Regions from separate parts of the Rhizobium sp. SRDI969 genome, predicted to be linked through region 1. Evidence: riboswitches for the same ligand, from Rfam matches in the RefSeq annotation. Region 1 holds a riboswitch; the other holds the start of a gene.
What was found. A riboswitch is a leader RNA that binds a small molecule or an ion and turns the genes downstream of it on or off. The one in region 1 is predicted to bind thiamine pyrophosphate.
Positions count from the first base shown of each region.

Region 2: another riboswitch for thiamine pyrophosphate. It lies ahead of thiM (hydroxyethylthiazole kinase); the one in region 1 lies ahead of N2A41_RS20785 (YkoF family thiamine/hydroxymethylpyrimidine-binding protein).

Region 1 covers NZ_CP104035.1:4,195,239-4,206,901, forward strand. Annotated here, with positions in the region: gene N2A41_RS20750 (formate dehydrogenase beta subunit) at 1-1,488, opposite strand, end outside; gene N2A41_RS20755 (formate dehydrogenase subunit gamma) at 1,485-1,964, opposite strand; gene N2A41_RS20760 (LysR family transcriptional regulator) at 2,100-2,993, opposite strand; gene N2A41_RS20765 (ArsR/SmtB family transcription factor) at 3,178-3,525, opposite strand; gene N2A41_RS20770 (SDR family NAD(P)-dependent oxidoreductase) at 3,630-4,400, opposite strand; gene soxR (redox-sensitive transcriptional activator SoxR) at 4,518-4,982, opposite strand; gene N2A41_RS20780 (NADPH-dependent FMN reductase) at 5,066-5,662, shown strand; TPP riboswitch at 5,907-6,020, shown strand; gene N2A41_RS20785 (YkoF family thiamine/hydroxymethylpyrimidine-binding protein) at 6,011-6,643, shown strand; gene N2A41_RS20790 (ABC transporter permease) at 6,687-7,493, shown strand; gene N2A41_RS20795 (ABC transporter ATP-binding protein) at 7,490-8,302, shown strand; gene N2A41_RS20800 (ABC transporter substrate-binding protein) at 8,370-9,380, shown strand; gene N2A41_RS20805 (acyltransferase family protein) at 9,497-10,717, shown strand; gene N2A41_RS20810 (sugar transferase) at 10,885-11,622, shown strand.
Region 2 covers NZ_CP104038.1:269,127-280,789, reverse strand. Annotated here, with positions in the region: gene N2A41_RS31010 (ABC transporter ATP-binding protein) at 1-271, opposite strand, end outside; gene N2A41_RS31005 (aminotransferase class V-fold PLP-dependent enzyme) at 301-1,497, opposite strand; gene N2A41_RS31000 (RidA family protein) at 1,566-2,078, opposite strand; gene N2A41_RS30995 (ABC transporter permease) at 2,129-2,998, opposite strand; gene N2A41_RS30990 (ABC transporter permease) at 2,998-3,939, opposite strand; gene N2A41_RS30985 (ABC transporter substrate-binding protein) at 4,020-5,546, opposite strand; gene N2A41_RS30980 (DUF1349 domain-containing protein) at 5,773-6,357, shown strand; TPP riboswitch at 6,544-6,640, shown strand; gene thiM (hydroxyethylthiazole kinase) at 6,691-7,494, shown strand; gene thiE (thiamine phosphate synthase) at 7,491-8,126, shown strand; gene thiD (bifunctional hydroxymethylpyrimidine kinase/phosphomethylpyrimidine kinase) at 8,123-8,932, shown strand; gene N2A41_RS30960 (spermidine synthase) at 9,094-9,774, shown strand; gene N2A41_RS30955 (HpcH/HpaI aldolase family protein) at 9,778-10,569, opposite strand; gene N2A41_RS30950 (hypothetical protein) at 10,670-10,873, opposite strand; gene N2A41_RS30945 (choline sulfate utilization transcriptional regulator) at 10,994-11,663, opposite strand, start outside.

The DNA.
Region 1 (11,663 bases):
CGGATAGGGCGTGAACCCACCGAGCGCGCAGAGCGAGCCGAACTTCATCGTGTTACAGAGATCGGCAAGCAGCGCCCGGTTCTTCTCCGGCTCGATGCCGTGCGCGATCTTGTCGGCCGTCTCCACGCCGCGCGTCGAGCCGATGCGGCAGGGCGTGCACTTGCCGCAGCTTTCGACGGCGCAGAATTCCATCGCGAAACGCGCCTGTTTCAGCATATCGGCCGTGTCGTCGAAGACGACGATGCCAGCATGGCCGATCAGCCCGTCCTTGGCGGCGAAGGCTTCGTAATCGAACGGCGTGTCGAACAGCGCCCGCGGGAAATAGGCCCCGAGCGGTCCGCCGACCTGTACGGCTTTGACCGGTCGTCCCGTAGCCGTCCCCCCACCGATCCTGTCGACGATATCTCCGAGCGAAAGACCGAAGGCCGTCTCAAAGAGGCCGCCATATCGGACATTGCCGGCGATCTGCAGCGGAATCGTGCCGCGGGAGCGGCCCATGCCGAAATCCCGATAGAAGGCGGCGCCCTTATCCATGATCACGGGCACGGAGGCGAGCGAGATCACGTTGTTGATGACGGTCGGACAGTCGAACAGCCCCTTATGCGCCGGCAGCGGCGGCTTGGCGCGCACGACGCCGCGCTTGCCTTCGAGGCTGTTGAGCAAGGCTGTCTCCTCGCCGCAAACATAGGCGCCGGCGCCGGTGCGCACTTCGATATCGAAGGCGCGGCCCGAGCCGAGCACCGATGGCCCGAGAATGCCGGCCTGGCGCGCGATGCCGACGGCCTCGGTCATGACAGCGATCGCATGCGGATATTCCGAGCGCGTATAGACGAAACCCTTCGTTGCTCCGGTCGCAAGCCCCGATATCGCCATGCCCTCGAGCAACACGAAGGGATCGCCCTCCATGATCATCCGGTCGGCAAAGGTGCCGCTATCGCCCTCATCGGCGTTGCAAACGATGTATTTGCGTTCGCCGGCGGCGTCGAGAACGGTCTTCCACTTGATGCCGGTGGGGAAGCCGGCGCCGCCGCGTCCGCGCAGGCCGGAATCGGTGACTTCCTTGACGATATCGACTGGTATCATCGAAACGGCGCGGCGAAGGCCGGCAAGACCGCCATGCGCCTCGTAATCGCCAAGCGAAAGCGGATCGATGACGCCACACCGGGCGAAGGTCAGGCGGGTTTGTTCCTTGAGGAACGGGAGGTCTTCAACCTCCCCGAGACAGAGCCGATGCTCGCCTCCATCAATCATCGCGGCATCGAACAGATCGGGCACATCCTTCGACTTCACCGGTCCATAGCCGATGCGCTTGCCGGCAACCTCGACTTCGACCAGCGGCTCCAGCCAGAACATTCCGCGCGAGCCGTTGCGCACGATCTCGGCATCGAAGCCGCGGGCGGCGATCTCCTGGGCAATCGCCTTTGCCACCTTTTCGGCCCCGAGCGCCAGCGCTGCGGCATCGCGCGGAACATATATCCTGACCGTCATCGGCGCGCCTCCGCGACGAGTTCCACCGCCGTCTGATCGTCGACCCGGCCATAGACCTCGCCGTCGAGCATTGCCGACGGCCCGCAGGCGCAGAGCCCGAGACAGTAGACCGGCTCCAGCGTCACGGCGCCGTCGAGCGTCGTCTGATGAAAATCGATGCCGAGCAGTGTCTTGACGCGCTCGGCCAGCGCATCGCCGCCCATCGACTGACAGGCTTCGGCGCGACAGAGCTTCAGCACGTGCCGGCCGGCGGGATGATCGCGATAATCGTGATAGAAGGTCACCACGCCATGCACCTCGGCACGGGAGAGGTTCAATTCCTCCGCGATGACGGGCATGGCTTCCTGCGGCACATAACCGAATTCTTGCTGAACTTCATGCAGAATGGGAAGCAGCGGCCCTTCGAGAAAGCGAAGATCGGCGACAATGGCTCGGGTGCGCGCTGCAATATCGCCTTCGGCGATATGAATGGTCATAAGGCAGCCCTCCCAGCGGCTTGCTCGTTGCGAAACAGCGGGGCTCCCCCGGCCGAGTGCTATTCCGTAACCACCATCTCAGGGAAGCAGCCGGCGATCAATAAAGCTATCTCGTTGCTTGATAGGTTTTTTCTATCAAAGCTCTTCGTCTCGCACGAGTGCCCTCGCCTCGTACAGCAAGGCTGAGACAAGCGGCGTGAAGGGCTCACGATAAGGCGCAACAAGGCCGACCAGATGATGCGCCTCCGGCTCGACAATCGGGATCATGCGGATTTCCACTGGAAATCCGAAGGATTTTGCAACGTTGCGCGGCATGATGCTCGCCCAGCGTCCAGTCCTGACATGCGAGAACAACACGATCATCGAATTGGATTCGAGCGTCGGATGCGCTGTGGCGCCCGCTTCCGTCAAGTGGCGGTTGATGATGCGGCGGTTCTGCATGTCGGCAGTCAATAGGCAAAGCCGAAGATCGCCGATCTCTCGCCAGGTCACGCTGTCGCGGTCGGACAGCGGGCTGCCTGCAGCCGTGATCAGATTATAGCGCTCGGCATAGAGGGGAACGGTCGTGACGCGGCCGAGCGGCTCGTTTTCGAGATAGGTGATGCCGGCATCGATTTCGAGGTTTTCGAGCATGCTCAGCACCTGCAGCGAATTCCGCGAGACGATCGAGAAGGTCACGCCGGGATGCCTCTCCTGAAATGGCGTGGTGATGCGCGACAGCATGGCAAGCGCGGTCGGAATGGCGGCGAGGCGGATGTGGCCGGAAAGACCGCGGCGCGCAGCGCGCATCTCCTCGCGCATGGTGCGGGCATCGCCGACGATGCGTCGGGCCCATTCGAGCACGCGCTGCCCCTCAGGCGTCAGCCCCTGGAACCGCGAACCGCGCTGCACCAGCATGACGCCAAGCTGATCCTCGAGCTGCCGGATGGCAGCCGAAAGCGTCGGCTGCGAGATCCCGCACTCCTCCGCGGCGCGGCCAAAATGCTTTTCATTGGCAAGGGCGATGAAGAATTCCAGCTTGTCGATCATCCGGTCTCCCGATCCGGCATGACATCATCCGGGTCAGTTCATCTTTGACACAGCAGCGGTGCTCCGCAAGGCCGGTCTCTAGATCAGGGTGATTTTAGGCCGATCGGCTTAAAAATCTGAATCCTGATCTAATTCAAACAAATAGAGCATGATGTCGTCCGAAAACCGCGCACAGTTTTCGGCGTCAGGCTCTAACTGTTTCTGCAGCCGGAAAAAGATCGAACAGCGATTCGAGGAAGCCAAGCACGTTGACATTGCCGATGCTGTAATAGACCAGCCGGCCCTGACGGCGCGTGTGGACCAGGCCTTCGAGCCTTAACCGCGCCAGTTGCTGCGAGACCATTGCCTGCTGTATGCCGAGGATATTTTCGATTTCACTCACCGTCCGCTCCTCGTTCGCCAGTATGCAGAGGATCAGAAGTCGCGTCTGGTGCGCTAGCGCTTTCAGCAGATCGCTCGCCTCGTCGGCTTTTCCAGCGAGTTTGTGCAATTCCTGGCCGGTGATCCCCGGCTCGGGTTTGGGCAACGGCATTCTGGATCTCGGAAGAGAGGCGATGAGGTAGATCAGCACAAATAGCATATTCGCAAATGCGAATTGGTCAAAAGTGATGAAATGCCAAAAAAGGTCCAAGCAAATCAGCAGATAAGCTGACCGCCGTTGATTTCGATCACCTGTCCGGTGATGTAGCCCGAGAGCGAGGGAGCCGCCAGGAACAGATAGGCGGGAGCGCAGTCCTCCGGCGTGCCGAGCCGCTGCAGGGGGATGGATTTTCTCGTCTGCTCAAGCTTTTCGCGGGAGGAATACCGTTCATGGAAATCCGTCTCGATCGTTCCTGGCGACACGCAATTGACGCGGATTCCGTCCGGTGCGAGCTCACGGGCAAGCGCCTTGGAATAAGTCGCAACGAAGGCTTTCGAGGCCGAATAGATCGAAGAACCGGGGCTGCCGCCGGTCAGCGCCGAAATCGAAACCGTGTTGACGATGGCAGCGGCTTCAGCCGTCTTCAATGCCGGCAGCAGCGCCCGCGTCAGCGCCACCACCGATGTTTGGTTGAGCCGCACGACCGCCTCATATTCTGCGTCGGTGAGTGTGGCAGCGGGAAAACGGCCAAGCATGGTGCCGGCATTGTTGACGAGCACATCGACCTTGTCGAAGAAGGCGAGAGCATCTTCAGCAAATTGCGCTGCCCCGCCGGCCGCGGAGAAATCGGCGTGCAGCAGCAGCGCCCGTCTTTCCGATTCAGCCGTCAGCAGGAAATCCGGCAGGTCGCGTCCCGGCTTTCGCCCGGTATGGACGATCACCCTCGCACCGCAGTCCAGGAACTGCCGGGCCACCTCAAGGCCGATGCCGCGACCGGCGCCGGTAACGACCACATTGCGATTTTCGAATAGTCTGGGATGGAACACGAAGCCGTCCTCCTCGCGGACAGTGCCGCCGGTTGCGTCATTCGCCCTTAACATATGAGCGCGCCGACCGAAAGAAAGGCGCGCATCCATCTTTCCGGCAAGGCTTCCGGCGGAAGATTAGCTTTCGGCCTCCAGAAGCCGCGCGCCTGGCCCTTCCTTGCCCAGCCGGTCGCAGGGATTGCGCAACGGACAGCTTTCGATCGACAGGCAGCCGCAGCCGATGCAGCCGGTCAGACGGTCGCGCAGCAGGCTAAGCCGCCTGATTCGCGCGTCGAGATCATCCTTCCAACGCGCCGACAGCGTCTGCCAGTCGGCGACGGTCGGCGTGCGCCCCTGCGGCAGGGACGTGAACGCCGCCTGGATTTCCGAAAGCGGAATGCCGACACGCTGCGCCACCTTGATGATGCCGAGCCGGCGAAGCACGTCGCGCCCATAGCGCCGCTGATTGCCGCGGGAGCGGATGCTCGAGATCAGCCCCTTGGTCTCGTAGAAATGCAGCGCCGAGACGGCCAAGCCGCTGCGCTCCGCCACTTCGCCGACCGTCAGGAGCTTGCCGAGCGGCGCTGCAGAAATTGTATCCATCGCCTCTTGACCTCAATATTAGTTGAGGTTTTATAACCCTTGCTCCCGCAATCGTAAAGTCCAATCCCAACAAGGAGCGACGCATGCAAACACCCACCAGGCTGGCTGTCATCTATGGGAGCACGAGAGAGGGCCGCATCTGCGACCGGCTGGTCAAATGGCTGACGCAGGAACTCCTCCGCTTCCCGCAATTTTATATCGACATCATCGACCCATTGGATTTCGCGCTGCCGGCCAACCGTGACATGACGCACCCCGAAATCGACAGGCTCGCCGGACGACTTGGCATGGCCGACGCCTTCATCATCGTCACGCCGGAATACAACCACAGCTTCACCGCCTCGTTGAAGTCGATCATCGATTTCTTCTTCGAGCCCTGGCAGGGCAAGCCGGTCGCCTTCGTTTCCTATGGCGGCATATCCGGCGGCCTGCGCGCCGTCGAACAGCTGCGGCTCGTCTTTGCCGAACTCCACGCCGTCACGATCCGCGATTCGGTGAGCTTTGCCGCACCTTGGAACCGCTTCGACACGGACGGGCGGCTCGACAATCCCGCCGATGCACTGCGTTTGCTCGATCGGATGATGGCGAGGCTGGAATGGTGGACGCGGGCACTCGTCACTGCCCGTAGCGATCGTCCTTATGCCGGAATAGAGCGCCGCGTGTCTTTTCAGACGCGCTAAGGGCGCTCTATCACTTTGAATCTGCGCATGATCCTTTCCGAAAATCGATTCCGATTTTCGGGGTTATGCGCCAGCCGCCTGAGGCAGGAAGCTCCGGTTCCGTTCCCGGCAGGTACGGAACCATTGGGAACACCCGGGCAGGACCTCCGTCCGGGTGTTTTCCGTCACCTCGGCTTCGTTCCGACCGCGCGGACGGGTTCGCAATTTTGCTGTTGCGGGGAGAAAACCCCGGTGATAGTTTCCGCGCAAATAACAGGGGAGCTCCGTATCGCCGGGGCTGAGATGTGAGGCGCAAGCCTCTGGACCCTTCAAAGCTGATCTGGGTAATGCCAGCGGAGCGAGGTTCAGATGTTCTCAGGCGCACAAGTGTCACTCTATCCGATGTCCGGCAATTTCGTCGGCATCATTCTCGATGCCGTCAAGGCGCTCGATCCCTATCGCGACCGGCTGCGCATCGAGACCGATGACATCTCCACACTGCTGGTCGGCCCGCCTGACATCCTCTTCGCCGCCATGCACGATCTTTTCGTCGCCGCCGCAAGGACCGGCGAACATTGCGTGCTGTCCGCCGCCGTTTCACGCGGCTGCCCCGGCGAGCCCGACGACGCCATCTGCGGCGTCAACCCTTCCCCCGGTCAGGCGGAGCCGCTTGCCGAGCGCATAAGAGCCGCACTTGCCGCCGTTGACATCACCACGGAGAGCGGACAGCCGACCGCTGCGCAATTCTCGCTCTACGTCATGGGCACCGGTACCCATATGGACGAGATCTATGGCTGCATCGACTTCCTGAAGCGCTCCGGCACTTTCGACCGCGCCAAAAATTTCTGCACCAGGCTTTCCGGCGATGCCAGCGCGGTCTTCGCCACCATTCGCGAGGCCTTCTTTCGCTTCGGCGACCCCGAAGGGCATGTGACCCTCGACATCACGGTGTCGGCCAATACAGCGCCGCGCGTCTTTTCGGACGCGCAAAGGACGCTATAGCACCTTGAATTTGCTCCCGACGAAAGCTTGAAATCGAACGCTGATGACACTGTCAAACCCATCGGATTCGCGCCTTGCCGCGCTCAGCGCCGCTCTCTACCGGGGCATACCCGCCTTGCTTGCCGGTTGCGTTTTTTTGGCGGCGTGGGAACTCTATGTCGATCTTTCCGGCATCAAACCATCCATCCTGCCGGCGCCCTCGCGCATCGTCATCCAGGGCTGGCTGAACCGCGAGGCGCTGATCGCCAATACCTGGCCGACGCTCGGCGCGACACTCGGAGGTTTCGCCCTGTCGCTTGGCTTCGCCTTCGCCGCCTCGATCCTCATGGATTTCATGCCCTTCATGCGCCGGGCATTGCTGCCGATCTTCATCACCAGCCAGACCCTGCCGCTGGTGGCGATCGCGCCCCTCGTCGTCCTCTGGTTCGGCTTCGGCCTGTTGCCGAAGATCCTGCTGGTGGCGCTCGTCACCTTCTTCCCACTGCTCGTCGCCTTGCTGCAGGGTTATGAATCGACCGACCGTGACATCGCCGAATTGCTGAATTCGATGAAGGCGAGCCGCTGGCGCGTTTTCTGCCTGGCACGGCTCCCCTCCTCGCTGCCCTATTTCTTCGCCGGTCTGCGGATCTCGATCACTTATGCCGTGGTCGGCGCGATCTTTGCCGAATATGCCGGCGCCGCCCGCGGCCTCGGCATCTATATCCTCAATGCCAAGAACAATTTTCGCCCCGATCTCGTGCTCGCCGCCGTTATCGTCAGCGCCGTGCTGACACTCTGCCTCTTCGCAGCGACGCTGATCATCCAGCGCCTCGTCATGCCCTGGCAACCAGCCGGGGAGCGGCGGCGATGAGCGATAGAATGGTTGAACTCAGCAATATCTCGAAGTCCTTCGACGGCATGAAGGTGCTGGACGATATTTCGCTCGCTGTCGAGAGCGGCGAGTTCGTTTCGATCGTAGGCCCATCCGGCTCCGGAAAATCGACGGTCCTTCGATTGCTGACACAGGCGCTTCGGCCCGATTCCGGCACTATGCTCTTCAACGGCACGCCGCTGGAACAGGCGCCGCATTCCTTTGCGTTCATGCCGCAGCGCGATGCGCTGATGCCTTGGCGCCGGATCATCGACAATGCGGCACTCGGCCTTGAGGTGCACGGTATGAGCCGCCGCGCGGCCCGCGCCGCCATCGCGCCTCTGTTCGAGCGCTTCGGCCTCGCCGGCTTCGAGCATCGCTACCCCTCCGAACTGTCCGGCGGCATGCGCCAGCGCGCCGCGCTGCTGCGCACCGTCGTCCAGACCCAGGACATGCTGCTGCTCGACGAGCCTTTCGGCGCGCTGGACGCGCTGACACGCATGCAGATGCAGGAATGGCTGCAGGGCATGTGGACCGAACATCGCTGGACGGCGCTGCTGATCACCCACGACGTTCGCGAGGCCGTGTTCCTCTCCGACCGGATCTACGTACTTTCGGCCCGTCCGGCGCGTATCATCCGCGAATTCCGCGTTCCCCTGCCCCGTCCGAGAAGCATTGCCGATCTCGGCTCTCCGGCGGCCCAGGCGATCGAAACCGAAATCCTGCAAACCCTGCTTCATCCGCTGGAACAGGATGATTTTGGGCCGGTCGGCCTAAAATCTGAATCCTGTTCTAATTTAAAGAGTTAGAGCATGATGTCGTCCGAAAACCGCTCACACTTTTCGGCATCATGCTTAGAGACCTGAGGAGGTCACCATGCTGCTTCTCACCCGTCGCCAGACGATCTTCGCCGCCATCGCGGCAAGCCTCGCCGGCCGCACCGCCTTCGCCCAATCGGCGCCCGCAAAGGTCCGCATGGCGCTCGACTGGACACCCAACACCAACCATATCGGCATCTATGTCGCCAAGGCGAAGGGCTTCTATGCCGATGCCGGCCTCGATGTCGAAATTCTTCCCTTCACCGATACCAGCGCCGGAACGCTGGTGTCCAACGGCGTTGCCGATTTCGGCATCAGCAGCGAGATCGAAACCCTCACGCAACGCGCTGGCGGCGGTGACGTGAAGATGGTCTACGGCGTCGTCCAGACGGAAACCGCACGCCTGATCTTCAAGGGCGGACGCGACGACATCAAGAGCCCGAAAGACCTCGACGGCAAGACCTATGGTGGCTTTGGCGGCACCTGGGAGAGCGCGCTGATTTCCGCGATGATCCGCAATGACGGCGGCAAAGGCGACGTCAAGACCGTCACCCTCGGCACCTCCGCTTACGAGGCGCTGGACAATGGCTCGATCGATTTCACGCTGGAGATCTACACCTGGGAAGGCATCGCCGCCGAACTGGAAAATCGGAAGATCGGCCGCTTCCACTATTCCGATTATGGCATTCCCGACGAGCAGACGACGGTCATCGTCTCCAGCGACGCCTATCTCTCCGCAAGTCGGGAGCACGCCCGCGCCTTCATCCAGGCGACACGAAAGGGTTATGCCTATTCGGTCGACCATCCCGACGAAGCCTGCGACCTGCTGATCGCTGGAAGCAACGGCGCGCTGATGAATACGGAACTGATAAAGGCTTCTCAGAAGGCATTGATCGAGGGGCACTTCCTAAAATCCGAGGCCGGTGTGATCGGTACGATCGACTCGGCAAAGGCCGACGCCATCGGCGGCTTCCTGGTCGAAAACGGCATTCTGGTCGATGCCAATGGCGCCGCACTCAAAGAGAAGCCGGATTTTTCCACCTATTATACCAATGAACTCCTCGCCTGAGCCCGCCCCGGCCTTGCCCGTCGCGGCTTTCCGCTGCAGAGTCCGAGACCCGGAGCATGATGTCATCCGAAAACCACTCACACTTTTCGGCATCATCTGGGCAGGGCGGGAACAAGATGCGACAACAGGAGAGACTGGCCGGAGCGGACTTTCTGCGCGCGACGGCCTGTCTGCTGGTGCTCGCCCACCACCTCACGCTGCGGCTGGATATGCGCAGAATTCCCGACGAGTTGGCACCGACTGCACATATCCTCCGCTTCGGCAATTTCGGCGTCGCCATCTTCTTCGTGCTCAGCGGCTTTCTTCTTGCCCATCCCTTCTGGCGCGCGCTCGACGCCGGAAGCGCCATGCCGAGCCTCCGGCATTACGCGATCCGCAGGGCGGCGCGCATCGCTCCGGGCTTCTGGTTCGCCGCCACCATCGGCTTCGCCCTCAGCCTGACGCTGCTTGCCTTGCCGCTGACGCCGGAGCTTGTGCTCCGCTACGTCTCCGGGCTGCTGTTCATGAGCCAGTGGCATTGGCGCACCTTGTTTCCTGTCGAAGCCGACGGCCCGCTCTGGTCTATTCCCTTCGAGGTCACCAGCTATGTGCTCCTGCCGGTCTGCTTCCTCCTGCTGTTTCGTTTGCCCGTCCTGAGGCAGCGCCCGTTGCTTGCCCGCTTCGCCTGGCTTTGCGTCATCACCACCGTACTTCTCGCCCATGTGCTGATCCTGATCTTGCTTCCGCTCGACGACATCGGACGCGGCTGGCAGTACGGCCTGCAGGGCGGGGCGAAGGAATGGATGCCGAGATATAATCCGATCGGCTTCTTTGCCGTCTTCGCGCTCGGCGCGCTTGCCGCGGGCATCGAGGTCATGCTGCCAACAAGGCGCTCCTCCTGGTTCGATGTTGCATCGCTCCTGGCCCTCGCCGTTGCCGGCTACCGCCTCGTGATATCGCCCGGCGGCTCCGCCGAAGCTTACGGCTGGCTCGAAATCCCCTACGGTTTTCCGCTCTTTCCGCTGGCGGTCGCAACGGCGCTCGTTTCGCTCAGCCACTCGCAACACCTGGGCAGGCTGCTCGACAACGCTCCCGTCCGCTACATCGCAAAGATCTCCTTCGGCATCTATATCTGGCAGGAGATCATCCTGATATTGATCCAGAGGCTCGACTCAGGCTCGTTTGGCGTCTCCTCGGAGAATGTCGTTATCGGCTGGCTGCAATCTTGCGGGCTGGCGGCGGCGCTCATCCTTCTGGTCGCGAGCCTCAGCTACTTCCTGCTGGAAAAGCCGGCGATCGATTTCGGAAACCGGCTGACATCGGGTCAACCCATTCGGGCTACTCCTTTCAAAGTATAAATTTCCCGCAATCGCAACTACAGGCATTAAGGTTAACGCGAAATACTCCCATTTTTGGCGTCTTTAGGGTTATCAAATTTTTATTTATACCGATGACAAACGATACGTGACCCTGTATCTGTCTCACTGTTGTTCAGTACCGCATCTAAACTTCTGGACCTTGCGTAATGAATGCTTTTACTTCGAAGACGAATTCACGCTTCGATCCGTCTCAGCGTCAGGACAAAACCAAGATCCTGGTTATAGCGAACTCCAACATTCGCCAGCCGGATAGCTTTTCCCCTGTCGAAAGAAAAATGGCGGTGCGGCTGGGTGTGAAGCGGTTGATCGACATCGTCGCCTCCGTCAGCGCCCTCATGGTGCTGGCGCCGCTTTTTCTGGCAATCGCGCTTTTCATCAAATTCGACGATGGCGGTCCGGTGTTTTTTCGCCAGATCCGCTGGGGGATGAACGGCCGCAAGATCACGGTTTTCAAGTTCCGGTCGATGCGCGCCGAAGCTTGTGATCCGAGCGGGGTTCAACAGACGGTCAAGGGCGACAGCCGGGTGACCGGCATCGGCGCGGTGCTCCGCAAGACCAATATCGACGAGCTGCCGCAGCTTTTCAACGTCCTCAGGGGTGAGATGTCGCTGGTCGGCCCGCGCTGCCACGCCATCAACATGCGGGCAGCCGGCAAGCTCTACGAGGAACTGGTGCCGGACTACCATCAGCGCCACATCATGCGCCCCGGCATCACCGGTCTTGCGCAGACACGCGGTTGGCGGGGCCCGACGACGCGACCGCTGGAAGCCCGCGCCCGCATTGCCTGCGATATCTATTATGTCAGGAATTTCAGCCTGCTGCTCGACCTGAAGATACTGCTCCGGACAGTCGCCATCGAGCTGCGCGGCGGCACGGGCTTCTGAGAATGTTCCCGCATCACCGCCAGCAGTAGGCGGTCCTACAG
Region 2 (11,663 bases), on a different replicon from region 1:
GCAATGCCAGAAGGTCGCGTCCACCGAGCATGACGCGGCCCTCGACGCGGCTCGTATCCGCCTGCAGCAGCCGCATGATCGAGAGCGAGGTGACGCTCTTGCCCGAGCCCGATTCGCCGACGATCGCCACCGTTTCCGCCGGAGCGACGGTGAAGGAGACGTCGCGCACCACCGGTTTCCAGACGCCGTCCACCAGGAAGGATGTCGTCAGCCCTTCGACGGAAAGAACGTCGGTGGTCGTCTGGATCGGTTGCGTTTGGGCGCTGGCCATGGTGGTTCCTCTTGCGGGTAAGCGGTGGTTCAATCCGGCCAGCGCAGCGCACCGTCGAAGCGGTGCCTGCTACGGTTCTCGATCGGCGTTGCGATGATCTCGTTGGAGGCGCGCGCCTTATCGAGTTCCTGCGCCAGGCGCTGCGCGACAATCGTCTCTTCGCCCGGGTGCAGATTGCACGGGTCGAGGTAGAAATAGCGGTGCTCCACCTCGTGATCGCGCGCGATGATCGGCGGGCTGCCCTTGGCGAGCGCATCGGCCAAATCCCAGGCGGTGATATGGGCTTGCTCAGGATCGACGATCAGGCGCAGCCGATCGAGCGGATTGTTGGTCGGGTCGGGCTCGATCAGCGCGGTGACGCCCGGGCGACCGTCGAGCGTGCGCTTCCACAGGTTGAGATAGCCGGTCTCGCGTTCCCGGATGCCGGCATGGTCGCGGTTTTCCCATGCTTCAAGTGCTGCCATGACTCCGAAGATGCTCTCCTTGCCGACCTTCATGCCGCGGCCGATGCCCATGTTCTGCAGGAAGGCGTGGCGCACCAGCTCCTTTCTGCCGGCAACGATGCCCGAGGTCGGGCCGCCGAGGAATTTGTGGCCGGAGTAAAGGGCGATGTCGGCCCCCTGCTCCAGGAAAATCCTGAGATCATATTCCGAGGCGGCATCGACGATGACGGGCACGCCCTTGGCATGGGCAATCTCGACGAATTCCTTGAGGTTCAGCAGGCCGTAATCGACAACATGGTGGGAGACGACATAGACGGCAGCGGCGGTCTTGTCGGTGATGGCGTTTTCCATGTGGAAGCGATGCGTCGAGGTCGCCTGCCCGACAAGCACGACCTTGCCGCCGGCAAGCCGGATCGCCTGGTCGACCGGGGCGCCGTAGCTGACCACATGGCCCATCTGCACCAGCACTTCGTTCTTCTCCGGCACGACATCCGGCAGCTTCTCGATCGCCAGCAGGTTATTGCCGGTGATCGCGCCGGCGACGGCGAGCGAAATACCGGCCGAGCAGGAGGCAGTGACGAAGCCCGCCTCGCCGCCGGTCAGCCTTGCGATGACGGCGCTTGCCTTGCGCTGCAGGTCGTTGATCTCGACGAAGTGCGGAAGGATCGATGCCATCGCGCTGATCGCTTCGGGAACGACGATCGAGGCGCCGAGGCTGGTCATGGTGCCCGATACATTGATGACAGGGCGAAGGCCAAGCGACGGGCGGATATCAGTGAACATGGAGATCTCCAGGATTCTGGGTCGAAAAACGAAACATGGGGCGGTCGATCAAATGTGTCGAGCTTCCATCAGCCGTGCAAGGCGACGATCGCCTCGATCTCGACGGTGATGTTGCCGGGCAGCGAGCCGAAGCCGACGGCCGAGCGGGCATGTTCGCCGGCCGGCCCGAAGACTGCGATCAGCAGATCCGAGCAGCCGTTGATGACGCTCGGATGATCCTCGAAATCAGGCACGGCATTGACCATGCCGAGCAGCTTGACCACCCGCTTGACCCGGGAGAGATCGCCGAGCGCATCCTGCATGACGGCAAGCAGGTTGATGCCGGTCAGCCGCGCATGGCCATAGGCCCCCTCGACACTGATGCCACCGCCGACCTTGCCGGCATGCAGGAAGCCGTCGGCCTCGCGCGGGCCCTGGCCGGAGAGGTAGAGCATATTGCCTTCGATCACGTGCGTGACGAAATTGGCGATCGGCGGCGGCGGCGGCGGAAGCGTTATGCCGAGGGCAGCAAGCCGTTCGTAAGGCGAGTTCTCGACCTTGCCGGCGGCGGTGGGAAACTGATTCACGCAAACTCCTGTCATGCAATTTTCGATTTAGCGAATTTCGATTGGGCCGACGCTTGGTCGGCGGATTAAAGATCCTTGCGAAGTCTCGGATCGAGCATGTCCCTGAGGCCGTCGCCGACCATCTGCAGCGACAGCACGGAGAGGATGATGGCGACGCCCGGAAACAGCGTCATCCAGTCGGCCTGGCCGATATACTGGCGGCCGGCGGCGATCATCGTTCCCCAGGTCGGGATTTCGGGGCTGACGCCGAGGCCGAGGAAAGACAGGCCGGCTTCGGCAAGCATGGCGCTGGCGAAAAGGAACGTCGCCTGCACCAGGATCGGCGACAGCAGATTGCGCAGCACATGCCGGGTCATGATATGGAAGGTCGAAATGCCAAGCGCCCTCGCCGCCTCGACATAGGGCAGCTCGCGAATGACCAGCGTCGAAGCGCGCACGATCCGGGCAAGGCGCGGCGCATAGACGATCGACAGCGCGATGATCACCGTCGTCAACGACGGGCCGAGGGCGGCGACGAGCGCGATCGCCAGCAGAATATCGGGGAATGCCATCATCGCATCGATCAGCCGGGCGATCGGCGTATCGAGCTTCTGGAAGAAGCCGGCAAGCAGACCGAGCGTTACGCCGATCACGGCCGACAAGGTCACGACCGCAACACCGACGAGCAGCGACAGGCGGCCGGCGAAGATCGTGCGCGAGAAGACGTCGCGGCCGAACTCGTCGGTGCCGAAGACAAAGGTGCCGCTCGGCGGTTTCAGCCGGTTGACGATGGAAAGCTTCGACGGCGAATAGGGCGCGACAAGAGCCGCCAAGATCGCCAGAAGCACGAAGATCGTCAGGATCAGCAGGCCCAAGGCGACCGTCTTGCGCTTCAGCAGCCGCCTGGCGAATTTGCTGCCCTCGCCTTCCGCGGGTTTGATTGCGATATCGGCCATCAGTAGCGCACCCTTGGATCGATCAGCAGATAGAGCATGTCGATCGCAAAATTGATCAGCACATAGAGGGCGGCGATGACGAGCAGCGCCCCCTGGATGACGGGATAGTCGCGGCGCAGGACCGCCGAGACGACGAGATTGCCGACACCCGGCAGGCCGAAGACGGTCTCGGTGACGACGGCGCCCGAAATCAGCACCGCTGCCGTCAGACCGATCACCGTCAGAATCGGGATCAGCGCATTCTTCAGAGCGTGCTTGAGAATGACCCGGCGCTCGATCAGCCCCTTGGCGCGGGCCGTGCGGATATAATCGTCGCCAAGCACATCGAGCATCGACGCGCGGGTGAAGCGCAGGATCAGCGCCGAAGAGACAATGCCGAGCGCAAAGGCAGGCAGCGTCAGGTGATACATGCGCTCGAAGAAGGTCGAGCCGGGACCGCCATAACCCGAGACCGGGAAGAGGTTCAGCCTGACGGCGAAGAACTGCATCAGGATCAGGCCGAGCCAGAAGCTTGGAATGCTGGCGGCAAACATCGCGAGCGTCGTTGCCGCCTGATCGATGAAGGAACCGCGCCGATAGGCGGCATAGATGCCGATCGGCAGGGCGATGATGCTGGCGATTGCGAGCGAAAACAAAGTCAGGAAGAAGGTCGGCTCGGCGCGGTCGAGCAAGGCCGAGGTGACGGGCATGTTGAGGAAGATCGACTGGCCGAGATCACCTCTCAGCATCTGGCCGATATAATAGACATATTGCAGGCCGAGCGACTGATCGAGGCCGAGCCGGGACCTGAGGTCGGCAATATCCTGCGGCGTCGCATCCGGCCCGAGCATGACGGCGGCCGGATCTCCCGGTGTCACACGCACGATGACGAAGACGATCGTGACGACGAGAAACATCACGACGATCATGCCGAACAGGCGCTGGAGGATGTAGCGTATCATGAACGTCTGGCAAACCCTTGCAGATGCTGCAAAAAAGAAGACTGATACCGGCCACGACGGGCCGGTATCGCTGGCGATGTTTACTTCTTGATCGAAGCATTCCAGAAATACGGCCACGGAGCCGGATCGACGCCTTCGAGCTTGGTCGATTCCGCCGAAACCGCGTTGAAGTCGCCGATCTTCATGAAGGGTGCATCGGCATAGATCACCTTCTGGACATCGGCCCAGAGCGCCACGCGCTTCTTCGGATCGACTTCCGATGTAAAGGCATCGACGGCGGCCTTGCGGGCCGGCGTATCCCACCAGCCCGGCGAACTGGTCGAGAGCGAGCCGATCAGCGCCGGCTCCGGCAGGAAGGGGCTATGGGTGATGTAGATATCCCAGAGCTTCGGATCGGTGCGCCGCTGCGTCAGCGTCGCCCAATCCACAACCTGCATATCGACGGTGAAGCCGGCAAGCTTCAGATATTCGGCGGCGACCTGCGCCATCTTGTAATGGAATTCGTACTGGCGGCTGGTCAGGATGCGGATCGGCTCGCCATTATAGCCGGCCTTCTTGGCGGCGGCCGCCGCCCCTTCCGGATCGGCGACATTATAAGCGCCTTCGACGCCGGCATCGGTCGACCAGGCAAAGGTCTTCGGATAGATCGCGCCGTCGAGCGCATAGAAATCCTTGCTGCCGAAGGCGGCGGCCAGCATGTCTTCCATGCTGAGCGCCTGGCGGATCGCCTTGCGGACCTCGACATTCCCGGCAATACCTTCCTTCGTGTTGAAGACGAAGACCGGATAACCGAAGGGCTTGAGGATGATCGGCTGCGAGGCGGTCGAAGCCTTCAGCTTGTCGTAGGATTCGACGGGGATCGAGTCGACATAATCATACTGGCCGGAAACAGCGGCTTCGACGCGGGTGTTCGGATCCGGCACCGGCACGAAGCGGATCTCATCGAGATATTGATGACGGGCGCCGCCATAACCATTGCTGTCGCCTTCGCGTGACTTATAGGCATCGAAACGGACGAGCTGGATATACTGGTCGGCCTTGCGCTCCTTCAGCATGTAGGGACCGGTGCCGATGAAGTCCTTCATCGGCTCGTCCTGCTTTTCCGACGGGATGATGATCGCGGCCGAATTGTTGAAGGCAAGCAGCGAGGTCAGCGGCGCATAGGGCTGCTTCAGCGCAATCTTGACGGTCGCCGGATCGACGGCGGTGACGGATTCGATGAAGCCAGCCACCTGCTTGCCGCGCGAAGCGATCTTCATCCAGCGGCCAAGCGAGGCGACGACATCTTCCGAGGTCATATCGGTATTGTCGTGGAACTTGATGCCGGTTCTGAGCTTGATCGTATAGGTTTTGCCGTCGGCGCTGATCTCAGGCAGGCTTTCGGCCAGAAGCGGCGTGACGTTCCAGCTCTTGTCGAAGGTGTAGAGCGTTTCGAAAATGTGCTGCGTGACGATGCCGACCAGATCGGCCGTCGACGACATCGGATCGAGCGTCGGCGGTTCGCCAATCGTCGCGACGTTGATGACGCCACCCTTTTCCTGGGCAAGGAGTGTCGAAGGCAGGGCGACGAGTGCAGTGCCGAGAAGGAATGCGACCAGTCTTTTCATGTGAGAGCTCCCGTTTAGTTCCACAATTATGTAATTCATCTTTTTGTAACAGAATAGGAGATGGATCGATCCTGTCAAGCACGAGCGACGGATTATGCTAGGGCGGATAGCCGGACGCCGGAAAAACACACAATCTTCGGCTGCGCCGGCCTGCACCACGGCCGCGCATTATGCCAAGGTGAGGCGATCGCCCTGCGGTGAGGCTTCAACGGAACGGGAGAACAGGATGAGCATCGACTTCAATGACGGCAAATGGCTGAACGAGCCCGCACACTGGCAGGCGAACGAAGCCGGCCTTACCTTGACCACCGATGAGAAAACCGATTTCTGGCGAGAAACCCATTACGGCTTCACCCGCGACAGCGGCCATTTCCTCGCCTTTCCCACCACCGACGGCTTCACCGCGCAGATCCGCGTCCAGGGCGAATTCCGCACCCTCTACGACCAGGCCGGCCTGATGGTGCGCATCGACGAGAAACGCTGGATGAAAACAGGCGTCGAGTTCACCGACGGCGAAGCCTTCCTCAGCACCGTCGTCACCGACGGCAAATCCGACTGGTCCGTCGCTCAGCCCTTCCGCGAATTGGAAGATTTCCGCATCCGCGTGACGGTCGCCAACGGCGCGATGCGCATCCAGGCTTCACGCGACGGACGCCGCTGGCCGCTACTGCGGTTAGCGCCCCTCCCGGCTGCCGAGCGCTACGAAGTCGGCCCGACCGCCTGCACGCCGGAGCGCAGCGGGCTGAGGGTGCGGTTTTCGGAGTTTTCGATTGGGCCGGCGATTACCACCGATCTTCATGACTTGAGCTAGCGGATTTCGATGTCGTATTCTCGACGGCAATATACGAATCCAGATAGTGGAGTCCAAGAGGCACCCCGGCAGAGATTATCCGCGGGGTGCGCATCTCTTAAAATCGTTCATCGTCATCGCGCGGCGCAGCCGCAGGACTGTCATTTTCGAGATGACATCCGCCCCGTTCTCTGCGAAAAAGGGCGTGATGAGAGACAGGGGCGTTCGTCGACAGACGGGCTGAGAAGCACCCTTCGAACCTGAACCGGATAATGCCGGCGGAGGGAGTCGCTCGGGGCCGCGGCACCGTCCGCATGAACCGCCCCGTGCCCGCCCCCGCCTGAAAGGGGCCATATGCAGACCAGGACCACACCAGGAGCGATGCTGAAGGCGATGCGCGAGAAGCCGCCGCTCGTTCAGTGCATCACCAATTACGTCGCCATGAACATCGCCGCGAATGTCCTGCTTGCATCAGGCGCCTCGCCCGCCATGGTGCATGCCGCGGAAGAAGCCGGCGAATTCGCCGCGATCGCCAGCGCTGTGACAATCAATATCGGCACGCTGTCGACGCAATGGATCGACGGCATGCAGGCGGCTGCGAAGGCGGCGACATCAGCCGGCAAACCCTGGGTGCTCGATCCGGTCGCCCATTATGCCACCGCCTTCCGCCGCAATGCGGTCGCCGAACTGCTGGCGCTGCGCCCAACCATCATCCGCGGCAACGCGTCCGAGATCATCGCGCTTGCCGGCGGAGAAAGCCGCGGCCAGGGGGTCGACAGCCGCGACCCGGTCGAGCAAGCGGAAGGTTCGGCGCGATGGCTTGCCGAGCGGCAGCGGGCGGTCATCGCCGTAACCGGCGCCGTGGATTTCGTCACCGACGGCGAGCGGGCCGTGCGCATCGAAGGCGGATCGGTCCTGATGCCGCAGGTCACGGCACTCGGCTGCTCGCTCACCTGCCTCGTCGGCGCCTTTGCCGCGACGGCACCTCAGGATATCTTCGGCGCGACGGTCGCAGCCCTTGCAACCTTCGCCATCGCCGGCGAGGAGGCCGCCCTTGGGGCGGCCGGCCCCGGCTCCTTCTCCTGGCGCTTCCTCGATGCGCTGGCCGCGCTCGACGCCGAAACGCTGGATGCCCGGGCAAGGATATCAGCCGCATGAAGGCTTTCGACCTTTCGCTCTATCTCGTCCTCGACCCCGATCTCTGCGCCGGGATCGGCATGGTCGAAACAGCGCGCCTTGCCGTTGCCGGCGGCGCCACCATGGTGCAGTTGCGTGACAAAAATGCCGGCACCATCAGGATGATCGAGACCGGCCGCGCCTTGAAACAGGCGCTGGATGGGACGGGCGCGCTTCTCATCGTCAACGATGACGTCGAGGCGGCCATCGCCATCGGCGCCGATGGCCTGCACATCGGCCAGGAGGATATGGATGCGCGCAGAGCGCGGGCCATGGTCGGTGCCGAGATGATCCTTGGCCTGTCGGTCGAGAGCGAGGCGCTTGCGAACGCCGTCGATCCTGGCTTGGTCGACTATACCGGCGTCGGGCCGGTGTTTGCGACACCGACCAAGGCCGATCACAAGCAGCCGATCGGCTTTGACGGCCTTGCAAGGCTGGTCAAGGCCTCGCCGGTGCCATCCGTCGCGATCGGCGGGCTCAAGGTAGATCATGTCGGCCAGGTGTTCGCCGCCGGCGCCCGGGGGCTTGCCGTCGTCTCCGCCATCTGCGGTTCGCCCGACCCCGAAGCGGCCACCCGCCGCATCGCCGCAGAAATTCGAAAGGCCCGCGCATGATCCGCAACGTTCTCTCGATCGCCGGCTCCGATCCCTCCGGCGGCGCCGGCATCCAGGCCGACCTCAAGGCCTTTTCCGCCCGCGGCGTCTACGGCATGGCGGTGCTGACCGCGCTGACGGCGCAGAACACGCAAGGGGTGAGCGGCGTGCATCTGGTGCCGCCGCAATTCGTCGCCGATCAGATCAATGCCGTCTTTGCCGATGTGCGCGTCGATGCCGTCAAGATCGGCATGATCGCCAATGCCGGCATCGCCGACGCCGTTGCCGGTGCGCTGACCGACCACCGCGACATTCCGATCGTCATCGACCCTGTCATGATCGCCAAGGGTGGAGCCGCCCTACTGGCGCCCGAAGCGGTCGACGTCCTGACCCGCCGGCTGCTGCCGCTTGCCACGCTTCTGACTCCGAACCTGCCGGAAGCCGCCGCCCTGCTGCACCAGCCGGTCGCGACAAACCGCGCTGACATGGCGGCGCAGGCCGAGCGCCTGCTGGCGCTTGGCCCGGTCGCGGTGCTGGTCAAGGGCGGCCATCTCGACAGCGACGAGAGCCCTGACGTGCTTGCTACCGCCGCCGGTCTGCACTGGTTCGAAGCCAGGCGCGTGCCGACCAAGAACACCCACGGCACCGGCTGCACGCTGTCCAGCGCGCTGGCGGCCGAGCTTGCCAAGGGCGCTTCGGCGCGGGAGGCCGTCGCCATCGCCAAGGATTACCTCGCCGGCGCGGTCGCGGCTGCCGGCTACCTCACCGTCGGCTCCGGCCATGGACCTGTCCAGCATTTTCATGCACTCTGGAAAGGCGGCGAATAGGCACTCGCTCAACCAAACATGCCGACCGAAACGGCCGGCCATTGGGCGAGCTTTACAAGAGCTGGGCGGACCCGTCGGTGCGGATGATCTGAAGCGGCTTGCTGGCCTCGTCGCCTGCCCTATGCTAGGGGACAGTCCCTTTCATAAGAGGCGAAGCCGTCATGCTGCCATGGATCCAGCTCGATTCCGCGACCATTCCCGGTGAATACGGCGAATTGCGGCTGAAGCGGCGCGGCAGCGAGTTCTCGATCATGCTCGGCGCCAACGAGCTGATGAACAGCCGTCTCAGCGGCTCGGAGGAGGCACTGGCGACCCTTTCCTGGGATCGGATCAAGGCGCACCCGAAGCCGCGGATCCTGATCGGCGGCCTCGGCATGGGCTTCACCCTGCGCGCCGCCCTCGCCGTCCTTCCCGAAGATGCCGGCGTCACCGTCGCCGAACTGGTGCCGGCCGTCGTCGCCTGGGCACGCGGGCCGATGGCCGAGGTCTTCAAGGGCTGTCTCGACGATCCGCGGGTCGGCATCCATCAGGGCGATGTCGGCGACGCGATCCGCACCGGCAAGGCCGCCTATGACGCCATTCTGCTCGATGTCGATAACGGTCCTGATGGCCTGACCCGCAAATCCAACGACCGGCTCTACGATTTTGCCGGCCTTCGCGCCGCCGGCGACGCGTTGCGCCCAGGCGGCGTGCTCGCCGTTTGGTCGTCCGGTCCGGACCCGGATTTCACGCGGCGTCTCAAGGATAGCGGTTTTTCCGTCGATGCGGTCAACACGCGCGCCAACGGCAAACGCGGCGGCGCCCGCCACGTCATCTGGCTGGCCGTCAAATCGGTGAAATGACGCTCAAGCAGAAGCGATCCTGCGGGCGGCATTGATGGCGCGGCGGGCGCCGGAGCGCAACTGCGCGGTCTCGGCGCCGGCAATGACCAGATCGAAGCCGAACTTCAGCAGTTCGCCAGCCCGCTCGCCGTCACCGGCGAAGGCGCAGGCGAATTTGCCATGGGCACGGCAGCGCGAAACCGCATGCTGCATGGCGCTGTCGATCTCGGCGGCGTTCGGCGCCACCTGATCGCCGTTCGACAGCGCGATCGAAAGGTCGGAAGGGCCGATGAAAATGCCATCGATGCCGGCAACGCCGAGGATGCCGTCAATCGCCTCGAGGGCTGCCCGGGTCTCGATCATGGCGACGGCGACGGTGAGCGCATTGGCGTTCTTCAGATAATCATCGGCCGACAGGCCTGTATGGTTGAGCGCCAGCGACGGTCCCCAGCTGCGTTCGCCGAGAGGCGGGTATTTGGTGGTCTTGACGAAGGCTTGCGCGTCTTCGGCCGAATTGATCATTGGCGCGATGATGCCAGAGGCGCCGGCATCGAGCAGGCGCGAGGCGGACGCGAAATCACCGACCGGAATGCGCGCCAGCGCCGGCTTGCCGGCAAGGCGCACCTGGGCAACGGCGTTCGCTGCCGAGGGCATGTCCCACATGCCGTGCTGCATATCCAGCACGATGGTGTCGAAGGCCTCCTGCGCCAGGTGATTGGCGAGCGTAGCGTCGGGAATACCGATCCAGGCGGAGATCATGCCGCCCCGGTGCTGCCTGATCCTGTCCGCAAATCCGTCGATATCAGCTGCGCTCATGCCATTCTCCTCAATTCGACAGGCCGCCAGCGGCCAGATATTTCACCTCGAGGAACTCGTCGATGCCGAATTCCCTCAAAGCCGTGCACGGGTTGCCGGCTCATCCTCTCCGGCGCAGCCGTGAAATAATAATTGTCACAGCGAGCCCGGCGACGACCATGATGCTTCCCCAGAGAACCCAGATGCTTTGGTTGATCATGAAACTGGACGCGGGATAGGGAAAATAGCCGCTTCCCTGGGCGATCCAGATCAGTCCCAGGAGGATCATGAGCAGTCCAACGATGTATCCGACGGTTCGCGACATGTTTCGGCCCTTCCTTATGAATCGATGCCACAATGTCGATCGACGCCAGTCATGACAAGGCTTCTCTCCTGAGCGCTAGCATATTCGCGATGCAATGACGCGCCGGCCTCGGTCCGAATGTCATGTCCTGCCGACTTCATCCACCAGCCAGGTGCTGAGCCTCTCGCTGTGAATATTTGCCGATCGCGGCGGTATCAGCCAGTATCCGCGGTCGGGTGCCTCGAGCGGCCGCCCGGCTTCCACCAGCATATGTGTGGAGAGAAGCGTATCGACCAGGCCCATCCAGCCGATCGCCACGCCCTGCTCGCTGAGAGCGGCCTGGACGACCAGCGAATAGGTGTTGAAACTGACATCGCCGCGGCCGGCATGGAGATCGCGAATGACGGAGAATTCGGCAAAATAGCTTCGCCAGTCGAACCAGGGCGATGGCATTGGCGAGTCGAGATGGATCAGGATCGCTTTGGCAAGCTGCTGCGGATCGTCGAACGGGCCGTTGCGATCGAGAAAGCCTCGCGTGCAGACGGGCACGACCTTTTCCTGCAGCAGAAGCGATCCGATGGCGCCGAATTCCGCCCGCGTCCCGAAAACCACAACCACATCGGCGTCGTCACGAAGGCCGGGCTCAAGCCTCTGGGTGGCGACGATCTGTATATCCGTTTCGGGGTGAAGCAGGCGAAAGCCGTGCATGCGCGGGATCAGCCAAAGCGCTGAAAAAGCATAGTCGGTTCTCAGTCTGACGACCGGCCTTTGAGCCTCAGTGCGGAAACTGCGCGCCAGGGCATCGATGTCA